DNA from 2 places in the Bacillus sp. P4_D3 genome. Region 1 is predicted to be linked to the other one. Evidence: riboswitches for the same ligand, from Rfam matches in the RefSeq annotation. Region 1 holds a riboswitch; the other holds the start of a gene.

Region 1 (11,887 bases):
TTTAAAACCTAATATAATCCGCATAGGAATCCAAAATAAAAGGGGGCTATTAAAGCCGCGCATTCTACAATCTCCAGTTGTTACACTTGTTGCGTGAATTTTAACTAATACCTCATTCTTTTTTGGAGTAGGTTTCTCTAAATCTTGAAGTTTGAGAACATTAGGCGGCCCATACTTTGTGCAAATAATTGCTTTCATAATGACCTCCTGAATTTAGTTGTTTTTATTTACAACATATTTAAGTATTTCTTTAAACATGTTGTTATTCGAGAAATAAAGTTAAATAGAAATATTAAAAATTATATAGATTTAAAAGGAAAATAGATGATACCCTTTTGGAAAGGAGGGAGAATTATGAAAAAACTTATTTTAACCTCTAGTTTAGTCCTTGCAGTTATTTTAGGTGCAGGGTGTAGTAATGAGAAAACAACAAAGACGGATGAACCGAAAAAAGAAGCCATGCAGAAAGAAAAGGAATTAGCAGCGAAGGATGTTTTCAAGAAAGCGAATGAAGCTTTTAAAAATGAAGAACATGTAACGATGGCATATGATGTAGGGATAAAAGCTGAAGGAACAGAGATGGATGTACTAAAGGCTAAAATGCAATTAGAGCCAAAGAAAAAGAATTCGCGTTCTGAAATGAATGTTTCTGGTACAGATGTTGTAGTGTATGCTGTGGATGGTAAAGTTGCTGGTCAGGTGAAAAATCCTAAAACAGGAGAAGTTATATCTGTACCGGAGGAGCAATTAAATGCTGGCGGGATGAAAGTCACTCAAGATATTATAGATAATTTAGAAGTGCCAGCAGTAGTTTTAGATAAAATGAAGATGGAGAAAAGCGGAGATAAATATAAGCTGAAGTTTATATTAAAAGGGCAAGAAACAGAGAGCATGCTAGCTAGCATGGATGAAACGCAGAAGAAAATGCTACAAGCACAAAATGCAAAGATAGAAGAAGTGGATGCAGAATATATCATTACAAAAGATTTTAAATATGAATCAGCGAAGATAGATATGATTATGAGTAGTAATGGTGAGGATAAGGCACACATTATTACGAATGCAAAATATACATCGTACGAAAAGTTTGAGCCAATACAGCTGCCAGCAGCAAAGTAACAGTCTTGATGAGGGAGGGACCTAAAATAAAGGGTCGCTCTCTTTTTTGTTAATACTTTTTTAAAGGAAAATAGGTAAAATATGAAGAGGAAGAACGTTAGAAAAGGAGAGTGCCATTTGAAAAAAAGAAAGATAGCAGTTGTCATTGTAGTATATACAGTGTTGCTCGCGACTTCTATATATACATATAAAGAGAAACTAGAACATCCTATTATGAGCGATGTAGGAAAGTTGCTTCCAACGAAAATTAAACGTGTTGAAAATGCTGAGGATGAAAGTTCATTAAAAAAGTTAGTGCAAGATGCAAATGTTTCTGGAGAGAAGATTTCTATTGCAGGTATGCAACATAGCCAAGGCGGGCAGACGTATTATCCGAACGGTACGATGCTTGATATGAAAGGGTATAATGAAATATTAGAATTCGATCCGGAGAAGAAGAGGATTAGGGTGCAAAGCGGTGTCACATGGAATGACATTCAAAAGAAAATCAATCCATATGGTCTTGCAGTTCAAGTGATGCAATCTCAAAATATTTTTACTGTTGGTGGTTCATTAAGTGTAAATGTACATGGGCGTGATATTCGTCATGAAGCATTGATTGATACAGTAGAGTCGTTCAGATTGTTAATGGCAGATGGTACAGTGCGTAATGTAAGTAGAGAAGAAAATGCTGATTTGTTTCCGTATGTAATTGGGGGATATGGATTGTTTGGTGTGATTTTAGATGTGACGCTACAGTTAACAAACGATGAATTGTATGAAACGCATACGAAGGTACTAGATTATAAAGAATACTCTTCATACTTTAAGAATAAAGTGCGAAGGGACGAGAATATACGTATGCATTTAGCACGTATTTCTGTTGCCTCAAATTCATTTTTAAAAGAAATGTATGTGACAGATTATGTACTAGCAGAAGATCAACAGAAGTTGAAAGAGTACAGCAAATTAAAAGAAGAAAATATTATAGCTGCGCCGAAATTCTTACTTGGATTATCACGTTATAGTGACTGGGGAAAGGGCGCATTTTGGGATATACAAAGAAGTTATTTTGAACGTACAGATGGTAAGTACGAAACTCGAAATAACGTAATGAGATCTGATAGTGCTTTTATGGAATACGATAATCCAAACTTGACCGAAGTTTTACAAGAGTACTTTGTACCGATAGATGGTTTTGCAGAGTATATAGATGATTTGCGAAGCGTTTTAAATGAAGAGGAATTAAACCTTCTTAACATTACAATCCGCTATGTAGAAAAGAATGAGAATGCGGTGCTATCTTATGCGAAAGATGATATGTTTGCGCTTGTGCTTCTAATTAATCAAGGGCGTTCTGAGGATGAAATAAAGAAAACAAAAGTGGTCATTCAGAAGATGATTGATGTTACTTTAAAGCATAATGGAAGTTATTATTTACCGTATTATTCTTATCCGGAAAAGGAGCAACTAAAGAAAGCGTATCCTCGCATAGAAGAATTCCTTCAGAAAAAGAAGGAAGTAGACCCAGAGGAAAGGTTTGTGAATTTATTTTATAAGGAGTATAGCAAATGACATATAGAAGATTTGTGGCCTCACAAAGCATTATTATGATGGCGGGTAGCATGGTATTTCCTTTTTATATACTATTGCTTCGAAATGTTGGAAATAGTTTCTCGCAATTTGGCTGGGCGTACGGTTTATTTGCCTTAACTTCAGCTCTAGTATATCCGTTAGTTGGAAGAACCTCTGATAGGATAGGTGATAGAAAGTTATTAATTATATACGCATGGTCCATGGCTATATTAATGCTTTGTTTCCCTATTGCAACAGAAGTTTGGCATGTATACATTCTCCAAATTTTAATGGGTATTTTAGGTGCTGTGCAGCGTAATACGGAGAAGACATCGTTAGCACGAAAGGTAGCGCATAAGGAAGCTGGTTACGAAATTGGAAAATACCATGTATGGACATCAATTGGTGGCGGAGTAGCTATAATTGCAACTGGTTACCTAGTGGATTTCTTTACGATAGGGACTATTTTTTACATTGCTTCAGTTTTATATGTAGTGAGTGGAATTGTATTAAGTAGCAAAAAAATATAATCATACCCATTTTTACCTGATTACCCTTTATTTGTTATACTTATGGAGAAGACAAAAGAAAAGGGGACATTGCCTTTGATGAAATTTATAGTTTTAGCTATTCTCACTTTATTTTTGATTCCATGGACTAGAAGCGGTAATAAAATTCGCGCGGTGGATAAAGGAGGAAATGAGAAAGTTGTAAAGGGTAAGAAATCATCTATTTTAGTTATTCCTGTTTTATTTTGGATAGGTATTGCAATCTATGAATATTTTTGGCTAATTGATGATCGAGCAGATTCTATTCTTACTCATTATTCTGTTGCAGTAGCGATTTTAATTGGGCTTGTTTTATTCTCACAAGAGCAGGTAGGGAAATTAGAAGGTACGTTAAAAGGACTTCTAATGTTTGTTTTACTCGCAAGTTACGGCTATTTTGGTTATTTGCACGATATAGTAATCTCGCAAAAGAAATATGATTCGGTCGTGAAGGTAGAGAAAGATATTTCGGAGCCATTTACTGAAAATGACCAACCGTTTACAGTTCCGCCTAAAACAGCGGAAAATAAAATGAAAAAGGTATTTGGTGATATTCCGAAAGTAGCTTATTTTGAGCTAGGGGAATTAACGCCACAAATGGTAAATGGTGAAGCCTTGTATGTAGCACCGATAGAAGTTTCGGGATTTTTTAAAGCACGTAAAGCGGAAACAATTCCAGGTTACGTAACAATGTCAGGTACAAATCCTGATGCGGAAGCGAAATTACATCTTGGATATAAAATGAAGTATGTACCAAGCATGTTTTTCGGTAATAAATTAGAACGTGTTGTTCGAAAAGCAGAGCCAGATTTAGTTTTTAAAGGGAAACCAAAATTTGAAGTTGATGATAAAGGAAAACCGTATTATACAATGACATACGGTGAGTTTATTTCAGGAAGATCAGGGTTTGAAGTAGAAGGCGTTGTCGTTGTTGATGCACAAACAGGTGATGTGAAACGATATGATAAAGGGAATGCACCTAAATTCGTTGATGGTGTATTAAATCATGAAACAGCATCTACGTTAAATACGTACTTCGGAAAATATATTCACGGATTTTGGAATACGAAATTCTCACAAACTGACATGAAGATTCCGACTGAGTGGGGGACGAAGGAAGGCGTTACGCCAATCTTCGGAAAGGATGGTAAACTGTATTACTTTACAGATTTCACCTCTCCGAAAGAAGGAGTAGATTCTGCCCTCGGTTACTCATTAGTTGATGCACGTACAGGAAAGTTGTATTACTATAACGGAAAAGAAGTGAAGGGAATTATGGACGGTTCGGCTGCTACAGAAGTAGTGGATAATTCCTTTAAGAGAGAGAAATGGCATGGAACAATGCCGGTTATTTATAACGTATATGGTAAGCCTTCTTGGATTGTACCGGTTATTGATGACGGGGGATTAGTACGTGCTCATACTGTTATATATGCTTCTAATGCAAAAGTGTTTGCAACAGGTTCAACGCAAAAAGAAGCACTTGAGAATTATAAAAATGCGCTGAGTGGAAGTGGTGATTCATTTAGACCGACTTCAAATGGGAAAGAAGCGCAAAAAGAAGGTACTGTACAACGTGTGTATAAAGAAAAATCAGGTGAAAATACGATTGTGTACGTACTATTAGAAAACGAGCAAAAAGTATTCATGGTACCGGCGAAGAAATTCCCATATGCAATGTTTACAGAAGTAGGAGATCCAATTCAAATCACATATTTAGACACAGGAGAAATGATGGCATCTGTATCTAAATTTACAAATAGTAATTTGAAAAAGTAAAGCGATAGAGATTCTATCGCTTTTTTTACATTATTAAACAGGAAAATACGGTATACTTGACGTATATTTATGTTGTAACTATAATTGTTACGGTTAAGTAGTTATATGAAAGGGTGAATGGAAAAAGTGAATGAAGTTAATCACGAAGTATATAAACCTGTAAAAACAAACAGGTTATGGATGATTCTTGTATTAGGGACACTTACGGCAATTGGGCCATTATCTATTGATATGTATTTGCCTTCTTTACCAAAGTTAACGGATGATTTACAAACGAGTGCATCCCTTGCGCAGCTTACATTAACTGCTTGTCTGCTTGGGCTTTCAGTGGGACAGTTATTTGTTGGTTCAATTAGTGACATTTACGGAAGACGCAAACCTCTTATTATCGCTCTTATTATTTATGTTGCTTCTTCTTTACTTTGTGCTGTTGCACCATCTATTTGGAGTTTAGTACTTTTACGTTTCTTACAAGGTGCTTCAGGATCTGCTGGTATCGTTATATCACGTGCAATGGTACGTGATATGTATTCGGGTTCTGAAATGACGAAGTTTTTCTCACTGCTTATGCTAGTAAACGGAGCAGCACCTATTTTGGCACCGATTATTGGAGGGCAATTATTACAGTTCACATCATGGCGCGGCGTTTTTATCGTTCTTGGAGCAATTAGTGTATTCATGCTAATATCATCTACTTTCGTATTACGTGAAACATTACCTCCTGAAGAAAGAGAGACAGGTGGTTTGTCGGGAACGCTGGCGACATACGGAAAGCTTCTGAAAGATCGTTTATTTATGGGTTATGCATTGTCGCAAGGATTAGTAACAGCTGCAATGTTTGCTTATATTTCTGGTTCACCGTTCGTGTTGCAAAATATATACGGGGCATCACCACAACAGTTTAGTTTGTTCTTTGCAATTAACGGTATCGGTATTATTATTGCTAGCCAAGTTACTGGCCGCTTAGCAGGGAAAGTGAATGAGAAGACATTATTTGTTTCCGGTATTGTTATTGCGGCTGTTGGCGGTCTATCGTTACTACTTACAATCGTATTAGGAATAGGTCTAATCGGTGTTTTATGCTCGCTATTTCTCGTTGTATCAAGTGTTGGGGTTGTATCAACAACTGGCTTCTCGTTAGCGATGAGAAATCAAAAACAAGCAGCAGGAACAGCATCAGCTTTACTAGGTTTATTACAGTTCATTTCAGGAGCGCTTGTTGCACCGCTAGTAGGTATTGGCGGAAGTAATACAGCACTTCCTATGGGTGTTGTTATAGCTCTTTGTGAAATTGGTGCTGTGTTATGCTATTTATTCATGGCAAAAAGAAGTGAGCAGCAGTTTGAACTGCAACAAAAACAAAATTTAGAGGCTTAACAAAAAAGAGCTGATTCAAACATTTCTCTGAATCAGCTCTTTTTTTCATTTCTTTGAAATAACTCATACATATTATTCATGATCGCATCATATAAGAAAGCAAGTTTATCCCATACCCAGCGGTTACTGTCGACCTCTTTCTCCCCGCAGTCAATAATATCAGTATGATCTGTAATTCTATATGCCCTCTCAACGATAATAGGAGCAATCTTCGGTATGCGTGGAATTTCTTTTAAGACATCTGCAAAATTTCCAATGTAGACATGACCGATAATCTCGATTGTTAATGATTTATCCGATATATTTAGCACAGTATGAAATTGATTTGTATGTTGTTGTTTTAAATATTGGGCTAACTTAAATGGAGCATGTTGCTTTTTTAATACGCGGCGAAGGTTTTCTGTGTTTTCAATATGAAGTGATCTTTCACGAATAAGGACACGAATATCTTCTCCCATAAAAGGTATTGTATTGTACATAGGTGATTCTCCTTAAAAACTTAACTACGCTTGCGTTATGCATATGTAAGTCTAGCATGGTTTGTTCTCTATGTGTGCTTACAGTTTTGTAAGGTAGAGTGGTGAAGTTACTTGCATAAAGTGACGATAATGTGACAAAAATGTGTGTATATTTATTAAGAGATCATCTTAAGTGCAAAATTTAGGACGTTCTCGGTATAATAAAACAAGTGGAGATAAGAGAAACTGTAATTCGTAGTAGATGTAGATAAAAGGAGAATAAGAGATGAAGAAGGTTTTCGGTATTGCAATGCTTGGGGGTATGCTCCTTCTAGCGGGATGTAATGGAAATAAAGACACGAAAGATACGAAGGAACCGAAAGAAAAGGTAGAGCAATCTACTGAACAGACAGAAGATACGAAAGTGTATCGTGAGGTACATGAAAAGTATGATGCGAAGATGAACAAGGAAATTAATAAAGCGTTACAGTTATTTGAAGTGGCAAAAGAAAAGGGCGGTAAGGAAATAACTAATGCTAAATTTAAGGAAGACGTGCAAAATGTAACAACGGGCATGTTAGAAGATATAGATCATATGCGTAAAGAAATTCATGTACCGAAGTCGAAAGAACAAGAACATGAAATGTATGTTGGTTTCTTAAATGAATCAGAACAAGCGATGAAAAAATTACAGAAGTTAGCTAAAGAAGAAGATTCATCGTTGATTCGTGATATAGAAATTAATTTTTCAACAGCATCGACATACTATAAACGTTTTCAAACAGAAACGAAAAAATAACCTTGCGCATGCGCAAGGTTATTTTTTCTTCTTACCATCTCCGTCTTCATCCTCGCATACTAATACCTTCTGCTCTTCGTGAAATTCTGAAATTGTTTGTCCAGTAATATTATCGAAGGGTGTATAAAAAGAAGTGATACGTTTCTTTTTAATGAAGAGTTTATAGAAACCAATGATAACGAGTATGACAATTGTTAATGGCAATCCTATAGTAGCCAGAAGTAAGGGATCCATCTTATAACTCCTTTAAAGTAATTACCTTTATTATAAGTTAAAGTAGTGATTTTAAGAAATAATGCCATCAAAAACTGATTTTTCTAAATATATCCAATTAGATTGACTTTTCATTTTTTCAGAATTATAATTCAAAATATACAATTTGAACCAAATAATAATATAGCAATTTACTTATCCAGAGAGGTAGAGGGACTGGCCCTATGACACCTCAGCAGCGGGTTCTGTAATAGAACACCGTGCTAATTCCAGCAAGCAAGGCTTGAAAGATAAGTGATGGGCATAGTTTTATTAAGCCTTGATCTTATTTTTTAAGATCAAGGCTTTTTGTGTTTTAAGAAGTGGAAAAGGAGTAATAGGAACAAATATGTCAATAAAACAAAGTAAATTCATTTGTTTAGGGGGTTATCGAAGTGTATGTTATTAAAAAACTATCGGTTATGGTGTTTACGCTATGGGTCATTACGACAGTAACATTTTTAATTATGCATATTATTCCAGGGGATCCATTTTCGTCAGATGCGAAAATCTTTCCTGAAGAAGTGATACAAAACATGAGAGCTAAGTATCACCTGGATGAACCGTTATGGAATCAGTATGTTGCTTATTTGGATGGGGTAGTTCATTTTGATTTTGGTGAATCTGTTCAATCAACAGGTCAAGGTGTATCGGAAATTATAACAACTGGTTTTGGACCATCGGCAATTATTGGTTTACAAGCACTTGTTATTTCATTGTTAGTCGGAATTGCCGCAGGTACATTTGCCGCGCTATATCATGGGAAAGTGATTGATTATAGTGTGAGCTTGCTTGCGATTCTCGGTATTTCTATTCCTAGTTTTATTTTAGCGCCACTATTTATACAAGTGTTCGCCATCCAATTTGAATTACTACCAGTGGCGTCGTGGGGAACGTTTGAGCATACTGTATTACCTTCTTTCGCATTAGCGCTCGGGCCAATCGCAGTTATTACAAGATTTGTTCGCTCTAATATGATTGAAGTGTTGCAGAGTGATTATATTAAGCTAGCGAGAGCAAAAGGTATACCAATTAAGAAAATCATTATAAGACATGCTCTTCGAAATGCAATTGTTCCGGTACTTACATTTGTTGGCCCATTAATGGCTGGACTTTTAACAGGAACTTTCATTATTGAAAAAATCTTTTCAATTCCTGGTTTAGGAAAATATTTTGTAGATAGTATTTTTAACCGAGATTATCCGGTAATTATGGGAACAACCATTTTCTATAGTTCGCTATTAATTGTATGTATTTTTATTACAGATATCATTCATCGTATTGTTGATCCGCGTATTCGTTCTATTACGTAAGGAGGGGAATGTTTAAATGGGGGCTTATGAAATTAATGACCAGTTATTAACGAATGAAGAGAAAAAAGAATTAACGATAAATAAAGATCAGCAAACGATTAGCCGAAAAAAGGAAGTGTTTCGCAAGTTTATATCAAACCCTATAGCAGTTTTAGGGGCAGTGACGTTATTACTAATTATTGTTTTCTCGCTTATTGGCGAAAGTTTAACGTCATTTACTGCGAGTGAACAAGTAAAAGAAGCAACTAATTTACCGCCTAGTAGTGAGCATTGGTTCGGAACAGACGATTTAGGGAGAGATATTTGGGCGCGTACTTGGGCTGGTGGGAAAATTTCATTAACAGTTGGATTGGTAGCGGCAGCTCTTGATATAGGGCTTGGTGTACTTATCGGAGGTTTTAGTGGATATGTGAGAGGGCGTAATCGTCTTGGAACGTTAATTGATGAGTGGATTATAAGAGGGATTGAAGTGTTATACGGTATCCCATATTTATTAATTGTTATTTTACTATTAATCGTTATGAAACCAGGACTTTTTACAATTATAATCGCCCTTGCGTTAACGGGATGGATTGGCATGGCACGTCTCATTAGAGCACAAGTCTTGTCTTTAAAGCAAAGAGAATTTGTTGTCGCAGCAGAGCGATTAGGTACACCTCATATGAAAATTATATATGGGCATTTAATTCCAAACTTAACAGGGATTATTATCGTAAATTTATCATTTACAATTCCAGCAGCTATTTTCTCAGAATCATTTTTAAGTTTTATCGGACTTGGAGTACAATCACCAGCAGCGAGCTGGGGCACGATGACGAACGATGCACTCGGGACATTACTAAGCGGAGAATGGTGGCAACTTTTCTTCCCGGCAATCATGATTGCACTAATCATGTTCGCATTTAATGCGATTGGTGATGGTTTGCAAGATGCGATTGATCCGAAAATCGTAAAACGTAATCGAAAGGAGAAAAAACATGGCACAAATCTTATCTTTAGAAAACGTAACGTTGGCCGTTGAAAAAGAGAATAGTAAGCAAGCAATTGTGAAGCATGTTTCCTTTTCTATTAACGAAGGTGAAATAGTTGCACTTGTTGGAGAAAGTGGTTCAGGAAAAAGTGTTACAGCACAATCAATTATCGGCTTAAATCAAGAATCGATTCATATTGATGATGGAAATATATCTTTCCAATCAAAGGAATTAACGGATTTACAAGAATCAGAATGGAATCAAATTCGCGGGAAAGATATTTCCTTTATCTTTCAAGACCCGCTTTCATCTTTAAATCCGACGATGAAGGTGGGAAGACAAATTACAGAAGTAATTGTGCAGCATGAAAAGAAATCGAAAAAAGAGGCAAAAGAAATTGCAGTTAACTTACTAAATGATTTAGGGATACATGAAGCAGAGAAACGCTTTGAACAATATCCGTATCAGTTGAGCGGAGGTATGAGGCAGCGTATTTGTTTAGCAATTGCGTTTGCATGTCATCCGAAGCTCGTTATTGCAGATGAACCTACAACGGCGTTAGATGTAACAATTCAAAAACAAATTATGGGGTTATTAAAAGAGCGAAAAGAAAAACAAAATACGAGTATTTTATTAATTACTCACGATTTGGCACTTGTGCGTGAAATAGCTGACCGGGTGGTAGTTATGTACGGGGGCCGTGTTGTTGAAAAAGGAACGATAGGGGAAGTAATTGGCTCTCCTAAGCATCCTTACACGAAAAGCTTATTGCAAGCAATTCCAAATATGGATGATTCAGAAAAGGTACTTAGAGCAATTGAGGGAACAACACCTTCAATTGAAACGTTAAATAGTTTTGGGTGCCCGTTTGTGAATCGTTGTCCAGTAGCGATAAAAGAATGTATTCATCGTTTCCCAGAGAGAACAACATATTCTGAGGAGCATAGTTCACATTGCTGGCAGCATATTCTGGAGCATAATAAAGCGAAATCAAAAGAGAAGGTGAATGCTTCATGACGACAGATTTAATAGCTGTAAAACAAGTCACAAAAACATATGGAAGTAAAAATAAAGAAATTGCGGCGCTAAAAGGTATATCACTTTCTATTCCGAAAGGAACAACTCTTGGCATTATCGGAGAAAGTGGTTCAGGAAAAACAACACTTGGTAAGCTCATAGCTGGGATTGAAAAACCAACGTCTGGTGAAATTGATTATAACGGTCAAGTTGTTCACACGCTGAAGTCAGCTAATAAGCGGAATTTCTTACAGAAAGTACAGTTTATTTTTCAAGATTCCACAGCTGCATTAAATCCGCGCTGGAAAGTACGCGATAGCGTAACGGAAGGATATATTTCATTCAGTTTAGGCGATAAAGGATTGAAAGATAAAGTCGCAGGTGATGCACTAGAGCGTGTTGGATTAGATAGACGATATATTGATCGTTATCCCCACGAATTTAGCGGTGGACAACGTCAACGTATTGCCATTGCAAGAGCGCTATTATGTGAGCCAGAAGTATTAATCCTTGATGAACCAATTTCAGCATTAGATGTTTCACTGCAAATCCAAATTGTACATTTGCTGCAAAAGATTCAAAAGGAACAAGGCTATACATATTTATTTATCGCACATGATTTACCGATGGTTCACTATTTATGTGAAAAAGTGGCTGTCTTATACAAAGGAGAACTTGTTGAATTTGGAAATACGGAAGA
Region 2 (4,483 bases), on a different contig from region 1:
AAACAATACGGAACACCACTTTATGTATACGATGAAGAGTCTATTCGAGGAAAATGTCGTGCGTTTCATCGTGCTTTTAAAGAAAGTGGTTTCTCTTATCAAGTAGCATATGCTAGCAAGGCGTTCTTGTGCATGGAGATGTGCCGAGTAGCTCGTGAAGAAAATATGTCTTTAGACGTTGTCTCTGGAGGAGAATTATATACTGCACTCCAAGCAGGATTTCCGGCTTCGCGCATTCATTTTCACGGAAATAATAAAACAGAAGAAGAAATGATTATGGCTCTTCAGGCAAATATTGGTTGTTTTGTGGTAGATAATTTCTTAGAATTAGAAATTTTACATGATTTAGCAGTGCAACATGGGAAATTTGTGAACATATTAATCCGTGTAACGCCCGGAGTAGAGGCACATACACACGAATATATAACAACAGGTCAAGAGGATTCGAAGTTTGGATTTGGTGTTTCAAATGGTCAAGCGATGCAAGCAATTGAGCTAGCTTTGCAAAAATCAAATTATAATGTGCTAGGAATTCACTCGCACATCGGATCACAAATATTCGAAACGGCTGGTTTTGTTCGAGCAATTGAAGTACTACGTCAATTTTTAGAAGAAGTGAGAGAGCGAACAAACTATGTGGTGAAAGTATTAAATGTCGGCGGAGGTTTCGGTATACGTTATACGGAGTCTGATACACCGTTAACACTTGAAACGTATGTGCACGCTGTAACAAGTACGGTGAGAGAGCAGTTTACAGTATGTGAATACCCGCTTCCAGAAATATGGATTGAACCAGGTCGTAGTATTGTAGGTGATGCGGGAACAACAATTTATACAGTCGGAGCGGTGAAAGAGATTCCAGGCATAAGAAAATATGTTTCAGTCGATGGTGGGATGACAGATAATTTAAGGCCGGCTCTATATGGAGCACGTTATGAGGCGATGTTGGCGAATCGAGGGAATGATGAAAATGAGGAACTTGTTTCGATTGCTGGGAAATGTTGTGAAAGTGGAGATATGCTGATTTGGGATATTAATCTTCCTAAAGTTGCTTCTTCTGATTTACTAGCGATTTCTTGTACAGGGGCATATGGGTACTCGATGGCTAATAATTATAATCGTATTCGTAGACCGGCTGTAGTCTTTGCAAAGGGCGGAACATCACAAATTGTTGTAGAACGTGAAACATATGAAAATATTATTGGGAACGATCGCATACGTATTAAAGAACTTGTTTAAATATGAAAAAAGGAGTTGTTCAGGATGGGCAATTCCTTTTTTATAAAATAATTAAAATATATCGGAAAACTAGGATTGAAAAAATTCAGAATTATGATAAAATACAAATACAAAGCTTATCAAGAGAAGCTGAGGGAACTGGCCCTACGAAGCTCGGCAACCTGCTTATAGAAAGCAAGGTGCTAAATCCAGCAAAATGGAATCCATTTTGAAAGATAAGGTAAAATATATTACCGAACAGTCTTTTCGAAATGGGAAAGCTTTTTTTTATGAATAAAAAGGGGGGCTGTTTGCGTGAGCGTACGGGAACATTTTGATGAAGTGTCCGAAAAAATTCAAACGATGCTTGCTGATATGAAATATGGTTCAATTACAATTGTGGTGCAAGATGGAAAAGTGATTCAATTAGAGAAAAGTGAAAAGGTCCGTTTAAAGTAAAAAGCGCTGACTAGAAAAACTAGAGGCGGTTTTAATCTATTTTATAGATTAAAACCGTCTTTTTGCTTTTACAGGGGGAAAAAACATGTTGACGTATGAAACGTGGGAAGAAAATGGTATTTCATTTTCAGAAGAAGATGAAACGAAAGGCGCGCTATCAGTATTAAGTTGGGCTTATAAAGAATATAAAGGTGAAATTGTATATGCATGTAGCTTTGGAGTGGAAGGGATGGTTTTATTGCATCTTATAAACCAAGTAAATCCATCTGCTAAAGTTGTATTTTTAGATACAAATGTTCACTTTCAAGAAACGTACGAATTAATTAAAAAGGTACGAGAGAGATTTCCTTCATTAAATATTATAGAAAAACAGCCAGCACTTACACTTGAAGAACAGGCGAAGCTTCATGGAGAAAAATTATGGGAAAGTAATCCGAATCTCTGTTGTAAGATCAGAAAAATTTTGCCGCTAGAAAAATCATTAGCAGCCGAAAAAGCGTGGATATCAGGCCTTAGAAGGGAACAATCAGAAACGCGTAAGCATACAAAATTTGTGAATCAAGATCATCGTTTTCGGTCTATTAAAATTTGTCCGCTCATTCATTGGACTTGGAAAGAAGTTTGGCGATATGTATACAAACATAGTTTGCCGTATAATCCGCTACATGATGTTGGCTATCCAAGTATTGGGTGTGAAAAATGTACATTGCCTGTAGGAGATGGTGGCGACTCAAGAGATGGAAGATGGGCTGGGAAAATGAAGACAGAATGCGGACTTCATTTTCAATAAGATAAATCTTGAAATAAAGCTAAGAGGGGATATAAAAAGATGAGTACAACAAATAAATTAGTAAACCGTATTGATGAAACATATGACATATCGAATATTGTAAAAGAAATTGAGCTAGACAAAATTGCGCTTAGTGATTTAGAACTTCTGGCGATAGGGGGATATAGTCCACTTACAGGATTTTTAGGGAAGAGAGATTATGACTCAGTTGTAGAAACACTGCGCTTAGTAAACGGTAGTGTTTGGAGTATACCGATTGCATTACCAGTAACAGAAGAAGAAGCGGATAGATTGAAAATTGGAGAAGAAGTAAACCTGGTTAAAGATGGAACTGTATATGGTGTTATTCAAATAGAAGATATTTTTGTACCGGATAAAGAAAAAGAAGCGTTACTCGTGTATAAAACGACGGATGAGGCTCATCCAGGTGTGAAAAAATTGTACGATCGACCGAACGTTTACGTTGGAGGAGCTATTATTCTAATACAACGCTCTGAAAATAATCAGTTTGCTTCTTATTATTTAGATCCAATCGAAACAAGAGAAGAATTTAAAAAACGGGGATGGAAAACAGTAGTTGGTTTCCAAACACGCAATCCTGTACATCGTGCACATGAATATATTCAAAAATCTGCACTTGAAATTGTAGATGGTCTCTTTTTAAACCCGCTCGTTGGTGAAACGAAATCAGATGATATTCCAGCTGATGTAAGGATGGAAAGTTATGAAGTATTACTGCAAAATTATTATCCAAAAGATCGCGTTTTTTTAGGGGTATTTCCCGCAGCGATGCGTTATGCAGGACCACGTGAAGCGATATTTCATGCGCTTGTAAGAAAAAATTTCGGCTGTACACATTTTATTGTAGGGCGGGATCACGCTGGAGTGGGAAATTATTACGGAACATATGAAGCGCAGGAAATCTTTACTGACTTTACGGTGGAAGAGTTAGGAATTACGCCGCTATTTTTTGAACATAGTTTTTATTGCGTTAAATGTGAGGCGATGGCTTCGACAAAAACGTGCCCACACGAGAAAGCGGACCATGTTATTTTGTCAGGTACGAAAGTAAGAGAAATGTTACGAAATGGAGAGATTCCACCAAGTGCATTTAGCCGTAAAGAAGTAGTGGAAGTGTTAATTAAAGGTTTGAAGAAAGAAGCAGTAACAGAATAGGGAGAGAACGAGATGGATACAAATATTACTTGGCATGCAGCGTCTGTTTCAAAGGAAGAGAGAAGAGTGAAGAATGGTCATCATAGTTTTGTAATTTGGTTTACAGGCTTATCAGCTTCGGGTAAATCAACAGTAGCAAATGCGGTGGCTCGGAAACTATTTGAAAACAATATCGGAAACTATGTATTAGATGGGGATAACATTCGTCACGGTTTAAATAAGGATTTAGGTTTTTCTGAAAGTGAACGTATGGAAAATATAAGGCGTATTGGTGAAGTGGCGAAGTTGTTTGTAGATGAAGGAACAGTTGTCCTTACAGCGTTTATTTCACCATATCGAGTAGATCGTAAACAAGTTAGAGACCTTTTGGCAGCAAATGAATTTATTGAAGTCTTTGTGAAGTGTCCGATTGAAGAATGTGAGAAACGTGATCCGAAAGGACTTTATAAAAAAGCGAGACAAGGTGATATTAAGCAGTTTACGGGCATTGATTCACCGTATGAGGAACCAGAACGAGAAGAATTAATTGTAGAAACGCACAAGTATTCTATTGAAGAATGTGCAGAACAAATTGTGAAGTACTTACAAGAGCGTAGTTTCATATAGGGGGATAAAAGATGAGTTATGAAAAAGTGTGGGCTAATACTGAAAAATTAAATCAAACAGAGAAAAAGAAATTAGAGAAAGACGGATTAGAAATCTTTAATGATATTCCTTACTATGCGGAGAATGGATTTGAATCTATTCCGAAAGAAGAGTGGGACGCCTTTAAATGGGCGGGATTGTATTTGCAACGACCGAAAGAAGCGGGCTATTTTATGATGCGTGTCAATATTCCTT

Evidence for each region. Region 1 has a riboswitch for S-adenosylmethionine ahead of AC1DTM_RS04535 (ABC transporter permease). Riboswitches for the same ligand answer to the same signal wherever they lie in the genome.
Region 2: linked by a shared signal. The riboswitch ahead of AC1DTM_RS11010 (YezD family protein) and the one ahead of AC1DTM_RS04535 (ABC transporter permease) in region 1 are both predicted to bind S-adenosylmethionine.

Annotation. Positions count from the first base shown of each region.
Region 1 covers NZ_JBFUIN010000013.1:17,522-29,408, reverse strand. The annotation lists gene AC1DTM_RS04580 (NAD(P)-dependent alcohol dehydrogenase) at 1-198, opposite strand, end outside; gene AC1DTM_RS04575 (outer membrane protein assembly factor BamD) at 355-1,119, shown strand; gene AC1DTM_RS04570 (FAD-binding oxidoreductase) at 1,237-2,673, shown strand; gene AC1DTM_RS04565 (MFS transporter) at 2,670-3,203, shown strand; gene AC1DTM_RS04560 (DUF3981 domain-containing protein) at 3,282-5,000, shown strand; gene AC1DTM_RS04555 (multidrug effflux MFS transporter) at 5,118-6,377, shown strand; gene AC1DTM_RS04550 (hypothetical protein) at 6,410-6,856, opposite strand; gene AC1DTM_RS04545 (hypothetical protein) at 7,122-7,634, shown strand; gene AC1DTM_RS04540 (DUF3951 domain-containing protein) at 7,653-7,868, opposite strand; SAM riboswitch class I at 8,040-8,144, shown strand; gene AC1DTM_RS04535 (ABC transporter permease) at 8,282-9,199, shown strand; gene AC1DTM_RS04530 (ABC transporter permease) at 9,216-10,220, shown strand; gene AC1DTM_RS04525 (ABC transporter ATP-binding protein) at 10,177-11,187, shown strand; gene AC1DTM_RS04520 (ABC transporter ATP-binding protein) at 11,184-11,887, shown strand, end outside.
Region 2 covers NZ_JBFUIN010000068.1:2,873-7,355, reverse strand. The annotation lists gene lysA (diaminopimelate decarboxylase) at 1-1,239, shown strand, start outside; SAM riboswitch class I at 1,353-1,461, shown strand; gene AC1DTM_RS11010 (YezD family protein) at 1,534-1,677, shown strand; gene AC1DTM_RS11005 (phosphoadenylyl-sulfate reductase) at 1,763-2,467, shown strand; gene sat (sulfate adenylyltransferase) at 2,507-3,643, shown strand; gene cysC (adenylyl-sulfate kinase) at 3,656-4,249, shown strand; gene AC1DTM_RS10990 (nitrite/sulfite reductase) at 4,261-4,483, shown strand, end outside.